DNA from 2 places in the Vibrio sp. 03_296 genome. Region 1 is predicted to be linked to the other one. Evidence: riboswitches for the same ligand, from Rfam matches in the RefSeq annotation. Region 1 holds a riboswitch; the other holds the start of a gene.
What was found. Region 1 has a riboswitch for thiamine pyrophosphate ahead of thiC (phosphomethylpyrimidine synthase ThiC). Riboswitches for the same ligand answer to the same signal wherever they lie in the genome.
Positions count from the first base shown of each region.

Region 2: it holds a riboswitch for thiamine pyrophosphate, as region 1 does, so the genes downstream of both, thiD (bifunctional hydroxymethylpyrimidine kinase/phosphomethylpyrimidine kinase) here and thiC (phosphomethylpyrimidine synthase ThiC) in region 1, are expected to answer to the same signal.

Region 1 covers NZ_NPKW01000038.1:9,962-15,771, forward strand. Annotated here, with positions in the region: gene thiS (sulfur carrier protein ThiS) at 1-24, opposite strand, end outside; gene CIK04_RS03210 (HesA/MoeB/ThiF family protein) at 5-841, opposite strand; gene CIK04_RS03215 (thiamine phosphate synthase) at 831-2,165, opposite strand; gene thiC (phosphomethylpyrimidine synthase ThiC) at 2,168-4,111, opposite strand; TPP riboswitch at 4,258-4,356, opposite strand; gene crcB (fluoride efflux transporter CrcB) at 4,428-4,808, opposite strand; gene CIK04_RS03230 (multicopper oxidase family protein) at 4,932-5,810, opposite strand, start outside.
Region 2 covers NZ_NPKW01000091.1:1,703-7,512, reverse strand. Annotated here, with positions in the region: gene CIK04_RS11570 (DUF3087 family protein) at 1-196, opposite strand, end outside; gene trmY (tRNA (pseudouridine(54)-N(1))-methyltransferase TrmY) at 385-981, shown strand; TPP riboswitch at 1,129-1,227, shown strand; gene thiD (bifunctional hydroxymethylpyrimidine kinase/phosphomethylpyrimidine kinase) at 1,316-2,155, shown strand; gene CIK04_RS11555 (phosphatase PAP2 family protein) at 2,316-3,065, shown strand; gene CIK04_RS11550 (TetR/AcrR family transcriptional regulator) at 3,399-3,842, opposite strand; gene CIK04_RS11545 (hypothetical protein) at 4,227-4,517, opposite strand; gene CIK04_RS11540 (HAD family hydrolase) at 4,670-5,473, opposite strand; gene CIK04_RS11535 (hydrolase) at 5,570-5,810, opposite strand, start outside.

The sequences.
Region 1 (5,810 bases):
GATGCTAATGGCTATGGTGTTCATTGCTTGATTCCTGTTTCTGAACCTGACAAACGCGGCAACTTGGATCTTTCACTACCGCCAACTGCTGCCAACTTAACGTGAGCCCATCAAACAGATGCAACTGATGGCAAGAGGTTTGAAACCTTCCCGTTGCCAGCTTTTGAATCGTTGCGATTGCTTGATAATTTCCCATTAGCCCCACAACAGGACCTATCACCCCTGCATCGCTGCACTTGCTCTGCGTGGGATTCTCTGCAAATGGAAAAAGGCAGTGGTAGCACGGAGGGTTTGCTGACGTCGTTGTCGACGAGGCATCTTGTTTCGTTTGGATTGAGTGGCGTGAGCCAAAATCAAACGCGATAAATTGCCCTTTCCAACCAATTGCCGAGGCAGACACCAAAGGCGTGCGTTGATTCAGGCAGGCTTGGTTGATCAACTGGCGCGATGGAAAGTTGTCCGTACAATCGAGCACGATGTCCGCCAACATCACTTCCAAGTTGAGACGCTGCTCATTCAAACGCTTATCAATGGTGCGAACACGTAATTCTGCATTGAGTTGCTTCAACTGCTCTCCCAGTGCATCCACTTTGAGACTGGCGAGATGTTGCTGACGAAAGGCAATTTGACGCTGCAAATTACTCTCTTCGACCACATCATCATCAACCAACACCAAATGACCGACGCCCGCCGCAGCCAAATGGAGCGCCGCTGCGTTACCCAGACCACCGCAACCAATGATCAATACATGTGCTTGAAGTAAGTTAGCCTGACCCGACTCACCGATTTCCGTTAATGCAATTTGTCTTTGATAACGAGTAAAGTGCCGATCATTCAACATGATTGGCCTCGCTTGTTGGCTCAAGACACTGTGTGGATACTGAGTCGAAACGCGCAAGCGCTGCATTAGAGACCATGACTTGCTTGAAGTGGTCTATTGCTGCCTTCACGTCTTTCGCCAAAGTGATCGCTCGCACCACGGCTAGTGAAGAGACTCCACATCGCCATACCGTCGCCGCATTGGTTTGATCAATACCACCAATGGCGACCGTGGGAACGCCGGTGATGGAATCATCATAAGGCATGGTATCAATCAGTTGCTGATAGAGTTTTAGCCTCACCAGCCCTTGCGGCAATGAAGGCATCTGTTTGGTGGTGGTAGGAAAAATGTGCCCTAACGCAATATAACTGGGCTGAAGTTGAACAATACGTAACAGCTCATAATAGCCATGCGTAGATAACCCTAGTGCAATACCTGCATTCGCCAAGGCGGCTAAATCGGCCACTTGCAAATCTTCCTGCCCTAGATGCACACCATAGGCTTGATGCTGAATCGCTAGCTGCCAGTAGTCGTTGATATAGACTTGTGCACCATAATGTCGGCCTAGCTGTATCGCACGCACAATCTGTTGCTCTAAATCGGTTTGGTTTGGATCTTTAATCCGCAATTGGACCGTTTTAATTCCTAAAGGCAATAACTTCTCGATCCAACTGACATCGTCAACCACGGGATAGAGCCCTAACTGTTGAGCGCTAATCCGCGGAAACGCTTTTGTTAACGCTTCAATACTGTGGCTTGGTAAGATACCGAGCTCATCCAGGCGCAACACTGGAGTAGGAAACAAAGCAAAATCCGACACCCATGTTTCACGTGAAACATTCAACATCGCACGTGCCAAAGTCAGGCAATCTTCGATTGGAAAATCAAGTGCGCTGAGCGTGACCACCCACGCCAAATGTCGATAGTTCGACTCCACACTATTGTTCTGCGGATAGTTTGGGAGTAATGAATATCGTAGTGCGCGAGTTTCATCGGCTAAAGGATGTCGCCAGACATCGAACACTTCACCTTGCTCCCCTCGCAAATTGATCAACAGAGTCTTGGCATTGCGACCTGAACCCAAATAGGTGGATACGTCTGTGAGAGCAAGCGAATGATGATAATGAAGCGCAAAGTCATACGCGCCGAGATGACGACTGTCGTTATGGATAAGATCCGTTTCGAATACGACCGTTTTGGCTGAAGAAATCAGTTGCAGTGTACGAGTTGGGCTAACGCCCAACTCTATATGGTCAATGGCAAAGCCTTGCTGCTTTGCCAAGAGCAAACACTGCTGAATTTCTCCCGTCAGCTCAATAATGGCAGAAGGAATCAGCAGTCTCATTGTTAACCCTCGGCCACTTCTTCATGACTCACTGCGGGGTGGTACAACTCCGAACCCGACGCTTTGAATTCCGCGGACTTTTGTTTCATCCCTTCCAATGGGTCATCCAACAGCTTAACTGCTATCGCCTGTCCTTCCTCAGCCTGTTGCCCTTTAGCATACTCACGAACTTCTTGCGAAATCTTCATCGAGCAGAATTTGGGGCCACACATCGAACAGAAATGCGCAACCTTGCCCGACTCTTGTGGCAGGGTTTCATCGTGGAATGCACGTGCCGTATCGGGGTCGAGCGAGAGATTAAATTGATCCTGCCAACGGAATTCAAAACGAGCTTTAGACAATGCGTTGTCACGAACTTGCGCGCCCGGGTGCCCTTTGGCCAAATCCGCCGCGTGCGCAGCCAGTTTGTAGGTTATCAAGCCGGTTTTCACATCTTCTTTATTGGGTAGACCTAAGTGCTCCTTTGGCGTTACGTAGCAAAGCATGGCACAGCCATACCAACCAATCATGGCCGCACCAATCCCAGAAGTAATGTGGTCATAGCCAGGGGCAATGTCGGTGGTCAGTGGACCTAAGGTATAGAATGGTGCCTCATGACAATGCTTGAGCTGCTCATCCATGTTCTCTTTAATCATGTGCATCGGTACATGCCCAGGACCTTCGATAATCACTTGGACATCGTATTCCCACGCGATTTTGGTTAGCTCCCCTAACGTTCTGAGCTCCGCAAACTGCGCTTCATCATTGGCATCGGCAATCGAGCCAGGACGCAAACCATCGCCTAATGAGAGCGCCACGTCGTACTTCGCACAAATCTCACAGATCTCGCGGAAATGGGTATAGAGGAAACTCTCTTGATGATGTGCTAAACACCACTTAGCGATGATCGAGCCGCCACGCGATACAATGCCTGTCACGCGTTTCGCCGTCATTGGGATATAGCGCAGCAGCAAACCCGCGTGAATCGTAAAGTAATCCACACCCTGCTCAGCCTGCTCGATCAGCGTATCACGCATCACTTCCCACGTAAGGTTCTCAGCAACGCCATTGACCTTCTCTAGTGCTTGATACATAGGCACGGTTCCAATCGGAACTGGGCTGTTGCGTAGAATCCATTCCCGAGTTTCGTGAATGTTTCTCCCGGTCGACAAATCCATCACCGTATCACCGCCCCAACGAGTCGCCCATACCAACTTCTCCACTTCTTCTTCAATCGACGAAGTCACCGATGAGTTACCAATGTTAGCGTTAACTTTCACAAGGAAGTTGCGGCCGATGATCATCGGTTCGGATTCTGGGTGATTGATGTTGGAAGGAATGATCGCGCGACCTTCTGCTACTTCACGACGCACAAACTCAGGGGTAATTTCCTTAGGTAGATTCGCACCAAAATTTTGCCCTGCGTGCTGCTGAGTCAAAACTTCATCTCGATATTTGGCGCGTCCCATATTCTCGCGCAAAGCGATGTATTCCATCTCTGGGGTAATGATACCCTTACGTGCATAATGCAACTGAGTGACACAATGCCCAGCTTTGGCACGACGAATGCGAGGCAGATTGCCATATCTCAACTCATCCAGCGTTTCATCTTCTAAGCGCTCTTTAGTGTAGATCGAGCTGACATCATCAAGGACTTCGGTATCAGCACGCTCTGTAATCCACTCTTCTCTTAACTTAGGAAGGCCATTATAGAGGTCGATTTGATGAGTCGGGTCCGTGTAGACCCCCGAGGTGTCATACACTCTTACCGCTTCATTTGGCTGAAAGATTGGCGCCTCTTTGGTCCCGCCAACTAGGCTGTCAGCCAAGGAGATTTCGCGCATTGGCACTCTAATGTCTGAGCGAGAGCCCTCGACATACACTTTGGTGGAGTTGGGATACGGCTGCACAGAGAGTGTATCGATGAATTGTTTAGCTTCCAGTCTCGCTTGTTTGCGATTCGACATAGCATTTTTCCTTTCTTGTTATGCTGGATAAAAAGGTTTTGGATAAAAATGCTTGGCGGAAAGTTGTGACAAGAGGCGTTGAACACACAATTTAGAGATTCAATTTGTGGATTCAAGCTTTGATAAGACACCAGTTTGCACTGGTACAAGTATCTTCTCTTGTTCCCTTCGCAGGTTCTAACCTGATCAGGTTCAACGGATCCCGAATAAACGGTCTCAGCCCTAAGGCACTCCGACAAGTGAAGCGATTATATGAAATCGGCTTGGTTAAACCAAGCCGACCTGTTTAAAATTTAACTCAATTTCGCTCATAGCTTCACGATTTGAGTAATTGGAAACCTACCCAAGCAGCAGTAATACTCAAAGTCACGTTTAACACAACGTTTAAGCCCATTTTGAAAAATGCGCCTTGCTGCATCAGCAATACGTTATCCATCGAAAATGTTGAGAAGGTTGTTAGTGCCCCCAAAAAGCCCAAACCGATTATTTGTCGCCATGGCTCAGTTGCCAGCAACTCACTTTCAAACGCGGCAATCAAAAGCCCCATAATAAAGGAACCGACCACGTTTACGGTTAACGTACCATATGGAAAACCTCTGCCTAACAACACAACACAGAGCTCTGACACTAAGTAACGAGAACAAGCGCCAAAGGCGCCGCCCAAGGCGATGAAACCCATAATCGCAAATTGACTCATAGCAACCTCACAAATCTAATGGCCACATTGTAGCCACATCCACACAGAGATCGAGTACAAAAAACAATAATTTCATTTAGATAACGTATCCGTAAATCGCCAAGATTTAAAAAGTTACAGGAGTCACTTTACTTCAATGTATCCCATCAATCCGGTTTTCATATGTTCAATCACGTGGCAGTGATACATCCAACGACCAGGGTTGTCCGCAACAAACGCCGCTTTGGCACTGCCATTCTTGCCTAGCAAAACAGTATCAGTATGAAACGGTTCTGCGAGGGTCTGGCCATTTAATTCCAATACAGTAAATGTGTGTCCATGCAAATGAATGGGATGATGATATTGCGTCACGTTCTTAAGATTAAATATGTAAGTCCGCCCTCGCTCTAACGTTGCTAACGGCGCCGGAATTGAATCTTGGCTCATCCCCTCCCAGACACGTTTATTCACCAACCAAAACGTCGGCAGAGCTTGGCCAGATTTATCCATCGGAGTAACAGCCCCTTCCCACTCAAAGACAAAATCAATTTGTTCAGCCGTTTCTAAATCTAACGGCGCAATTGGATTGAGCGGCAATGTTGGCAGTGTATTCTGGTTAGATAGGTCCGATTCGACCGATTCAAATGCACAAAGAGCAAACGGAAACTTCCCTTTCATTTGTCGCACATAGAAACGCTCTCCAACACCTGGAGCCATTAACCCGACATCGACCCTCATTCCAGGCCCAATCTTGTGCTCAGAGAGCTTGTAAGGGGTTTTTATTGGGTTTCCATCTATTGCTATAACCCATGCATCCACACCTTCAATAGCGATAGGATAAGTGATGGTATTGTCCACATTTGCGATTCTCAGCCTCGTCATCGCATTCGCTTTCAACAGATAGGTCGGTTCATGGACGCCATTCACCGTTCCCCACTCACCGGGAGTTCCCATACGGGCGCTTAAGCGTGGGACCAATAATGATTTCCATTCACCTTTCTCATTGAGATGCCAATGCTTAAG
Region 2 (5,810 bases), on a different contig from region 1:
TGACAAACGCTATTACTACTCCTAAGAGATTCCAAACAAAATTGCCCGTCGATTCGCCTTCTACAATCTCTGTGTTGCCAAATAGGGCAATCAACAATGTACTAAATGCAATGGCAGAACAAGCAAAAGCCAGTAGAAATACCACTATCACCATGTTCCCTTTCTTTCTATATTCTTCTTTATTTATTTGACGCACGAATACCGCCCTCCTTCTTTTAGTGCCAGACTAGTTTAACCAAGCAAAACGCACTCGCAACGTTTCCTTTGTAAGCTTTCTCTCAATCGCTCTCTCTTTCACTCTACACTTTGATAGCAGCATGACTCGCAACAGACTATTTGTTGGGTATATACTCCGTGCATTCGAATTCACTGCAAAGGTCTATCATGCGTACATTTGTATTACGCGCACGCGCGGCGCCGACAAACAGTCGAGCTTTATTAGAAGGAGTCGGTAACGAGGCTCATACTGAGATTCTTGCACATACTCTAATGAACACGATGTTTGTCGCACAGTCACATCGACAAGATGTTGTCGTTCATCTGGTTTTAGAGAGTACCAAAGACTTTTCGCGTACAATTACCATTCACTCTAACGAAGTCTCAAACGTGGGTGGCTTCCACGAGGCAAACTTGTTGAACATTGTTGTTCGTGCGCTTGATGCTTCTACGGGTATGGGCAAAGAAGAATTAAGAAATGTCGAACCAGGTGTGACCGTTCGTACAATTAGCTTTGAACGATTGGTCCAGCAGTTGGCTGAAGACCATCAGCTATATATGTTGGAAAAGAAAGGCGAGTTTGTTCGCGACATTAAGTTTGCCGCCAATCCTTGTTTTTTACTTACTGACCATATTCCGATGCCAAAGAAAACTTTTAACAGTCTGAAGCGTCTCGGAACGCAAAACATTAGCCTTGGCCCTAAAATGTTGTTTGCCTCCCAATGCGTCACTCTGATTCAAAATGAATTGGATCTGCAGGAATAAATGCGAAGGGCTCATTAGAGCCCTTTTTCTTGCTCAAAATTCATCATTGGCGTTCTCTATCCCAATCAAGACGTAGATAACACTCCAAGTGTCTTTGTTCCCTTGAATACTCGCTTGCGTCGAGTTCAATTACTGATATCATTTTTGCCAACATAGTCGGGGAGCCTTATCGGCTGAGATCGCTACGCGAGACCCGTTGAACCTGATTCAGTTAATACTGACGTAGGGAACTATTACGCGCATATCGCTTTCTGCTTTATGCGTTGGTATACCAATATAGTTGGTAATATTGTTGGTATAGACAGTTCCTGTACGTCTTGTTCTAGGATACAAGATGCTACTTACTTCAACTACTCAATCTCTTATTCCATGCGTTCTCACCATTGCCGGTTCTGATAGTGGGGGTGGAGCAGGTATACAAGCCGATATAAAAGCCATTTCAGCCACGGGCAGTTACGCAAGCTCAGTGATCACTGCCATCACCGCGCAAAATACGATGGGCGTTAATGCCGTATTTCCGATCCCTACCGAGTTTGTTGCAGCGCAGCTAGATGCCGTTTTCAGCGATCTCAATATTCAAGCGGTTAAAATTGGTATGCTTGCAGACCGTCATATTATTCGATTGGTTGCCGAAAAAATTCGCCAATATTCGCCAGCGAAAGTGGTACTCGACCCCGTGATGATCTCCACCAGCGGCCAGGCGTTATTACAACCAGATGCGATCGCCGCATTGAAAGAGTACTTGATTCCACTGGCAGATATCGTGACGCCGAATATCCCTGAATATGTGGCGCTCACCGGAATGCCCATCCCTAACACTGAACATGAGATGATCTCGAGCGTCGAAAGTTTAAAAGCGCTGAACTGCCCTGCCATCTTATTAAAAGGCGGGCATTTGTATAATGAGTCCCACAGTAGCGATCTTTTGATCACGCCACAGTTTTGTGAATTCATCCGTAGCAAACGCCACTCTACACGCAACACCCACGGTACTGGCTGCACGTTATCTTCAGCCATCGCGTCTTATTTGGCTCAAGGTCATCGCTTACACAAGGCTGTCTTTTTGGCCAAGCAATACATATCACAGGCGATCGCTCATGCCGATGAGCTATCCGTTGGTCAAGGTCATGGCCCCGTCAATCACTTCTTTGCAGGACACATGCACGTCCGCTAGAAAAGTCCTCCATCGTCATCTTTTGCTCGGGAGTAAGTGCTGTCCCATGGCCTACAGCGCTACCGAGCTGAGAACCCATCTCGAAATAATTGACAGATGCTTGATACTTTCATCTTGCACACTCACCTATAATGGCGGTTTTTCTTCACAAGCTTTCTCGATGAAAACAGTATTCACACCAAAACGTTACTCACTAGTCGCTCTTTCGTGTTTCGCAGCTTTGCTGACTTTAGTTACTTGGTTTGCCTCAGGTATTGAATTGAGGTCTCCTGTACCAGATTTTCTTGGTCTCACTTTTACCCTAGTGACCGATTCCGCTGGCAGTAAAGGCTTTGCTATTACACTGGTCGCTTTAAGCTTGCTGGTTTTACGTAAACACTCTGGACGATATTTTGTTGTGGGTCGATTTGCTGTACTAGCACTTATGCTGGTTTTAAGTTTTGCTGGAAAAACGGGATTAAAGAAACTCACAGAGTCACCCCGCCCCTACACCGAATGGATGGCTTCAGAACATTTAGTTGATACACCACAAGCCTTCTACAATCTCGATGCGGCTCAACAAGTAACACTAGTAAAGACACAGGAAGAAACGATCAGTCCATGGCGTTTGCAACATTGGGAAGGTGAAACCGATTATTCCTTCCCCTCGGGTCATACAATATTTGCCAGTTTATGTGTGGCTTTCTTTGGGGGTATCTTTCTGATGCAAAAGCGCTATGTGGCGTTTGTCACGACCCTTGCTTGGGCGAGTTTGGTCGCTTATAGCCGCTTATGGATTGGTATGCACCGACCAGAGGATCTATTTGGCTCACTTGCGTTTATTGCCATGATCACAGCGCTATTGCCAAATTTTCTACCGATACCAACATCGGTCAGGAAGTTTTTACGCATTCGGGAAAGCACAGTTTAAAGCAGCCGTGTTTCATATTTGCCGCCCAAGGATAGGGAGAGTGAATAATGATGAAGAAACTGAATGGTGTTCAAAATGAACGTAAAAAGAAGGTCGTTTGGTAAAAGTAGGACAACCAAGCGACCAAAAGCTATTTAAGCTAAGCTAGTTTTACAACCAAAGCATAGAAAGTGTTGTCTGTGAGGACCAACTCACTTAGACGAGCACATTATAGCGAGACAATACGGAAAGGAAAGAAATAAAACCCATCATCCGTTATTTACTGACTTTTCTGTGACATCACTGGTTTACCTTTGGTTAAACTTTAACCCACCAGAAACCTTTCTAATTAGCTCAGCATATAGGACAGCTAATATGGACGACTGCATAGCCGATCGCCATATAAAGCGCTTTTTCCGCTTCTTTAGGATCACCAGAGATTCGATTGGTGAGAGACATTCGTCCTTCAGCACTACAAATGATCTCTCCCACATTCTGGATGAGGTTCCGAAACATTCTATCTTCATTTACAGCGTTAACCCATGAGAGATAAAAGGCTTCAGGGGATGAAAATTCAAGGGCTTGGATGATGTGTTCGACCGCTTTCGGTTTAAGCTCATCCAATAATTCTTCTTTTTTCTTGAAATGCCCATTGACGCAAGAACGACTCACCCCTGTTTTCTCAGCAATATGCGTATAGGTTAAGTGTTCATAGCCTTCTAGCAGGAGTATTTTAAACGATGCATCTATAATATTTTGGTGTGTTTTTTTGGCCACAGCTTGGCTGACTCTTGGCATTGTCATCTCCTACTAAAAGCGGCAAATCCTAACGCTTTCATAAAACCTGCTCAAGAAAATTGATCGATAAAGTGGTCCGACTTTAGCGACATTCTCCTCTCATAAATCCGTTATTATTATTATCAACAAGGCTCAAAAAGCGCAACAATCAATCAAAAAGTATCATTTTATGGCACTCGCGATGATAAAAAAGACCACAATTTGAGTGTTTATCAATAACAAATATAAAAGACATTGTCTTTTATTTATTTTCGCAAAGTTCGATATCAGCATGCCTCACACTATTGGGGATAGCCAAAAAGCAAAAATCCTTCGCGCAATACGAAGGATTTTGTTCAGTCAAAAACATTTTAAGTCAGGTATGAGCAGGCGCAACAATGAAAATTAGAGATCACGCATTAAGATTTCGTACTCTTCTTGCGCTTCTTTAACCAAACTTTTTAGCTCTTGCGCGTCTGCGGTAGCAAGCATCACTTTCCAAGGAGAGTGTGCTTGTTGACAAACTAATGCCACCCCTTGTTTGTCACTAGAGAAAGCCAACTGTTCAAAATCAGCCACATAGTGTTGACGCTGACCTTTTATTTCAACATCAAGCTTTCCTACTGGGTTGATTTCTACATGTGCATAGCGCTCTGGCTTAATACTCACTCGATAATCCCTATGTACAGTGATCATGACGCCCTCCAAACTGTGCGATTACCATCCCAACATCAGTTTAGGAGAGTTTCTTCGCACTGGAGACCAAATCGGTTGGAATATTGATCCCGGTTAATTTGTCGTGCAAAAAACGTAAAAAATTGCGCATATCGAGTCATTTGATTGGGCATTTAATCAGACAACACCTGCTGCCGGATAACCTGCAAAACACCAGATTCTTCATTGCTTGGTGCGATAAAACGGGCGAGTGCTTTCACTTCAGGATGGGCATTAGCCATCGCATAGGAATGGTAGCTTTGTTCAAGCATTTCTACGTCATTGAAATAATCACCAAAGCTCATGGTTTGTTGGCGTGTAAAACCCAACGTTTGCTGTAAATGTCTGATTGCTGCGCCTTTTGACGCTTCTGCGTTCATCACATCCAACCAAATCTTGGCGCTCACCACCACCTGATGCGTCGCATCAAAACGTTCGCTGAATGATGTGTGTAATTTTTCTTTTGAACCGTCAAAATGACAAATCGCCACTTTGATAAAAGCCTCATCAACATCCAGTAGATCAGGGACATATTGGCAGCGATGGTAATACTTGCTGATTTCTTCAATCGCCTCAGGATGCTTTGTTTCAACATAAGCCGATTCTTTACCACATAGCACAATGTGGGCACCGTCAATGGTACGAGCCAACTGAATAATGTCTTTAATATCCGCGCCATCTAAGCCACAACTGTAGAGCTCTTTTCCTTGATGCATGACCAGTGTGCCGTTTTCCGCAATAAACATCATGCGCTCGTTGATTGGGGAAAACGTCTCACGTAGACTGTAATACTGCCGACCAGAGGCAGCCGCAAAGATAATTCCTTTATCTTCTAACATTTGATAGATGTGGAAAAACTCTGGTGCCAATTTTCCTAATGGATCCAGTAGGGTGCCATCCATATCGGCAGCAATGAATTTGATTTCTGACAACGACATTTAATTACGACTCTAAACAGAAGAGAAAGGCCGTTATGTCACCAGAAAATATCGAGTTTGTACAGTATTGATGCGTGGTAGAACTCATAGAGAATGTTACTTAAAAAGCGGCAGCATCTGCTTAAACTCTGGACATTTCCCATCACGCATTAATTCAAAAAGCGCCATTTCCAACCCAGACAAACCGATGCCATTGGCTTCAAATTTTCTCAACGCTAAGGCTTTGTTTTGCGGGTCTCGGGATGAGACACAATCTGTCACCACCTCAACTTGGTAACCCATTTGTTTCAAATCAACTGCCGTTTGATAAACACAAATGTGCGCTTCAATTCCGCAT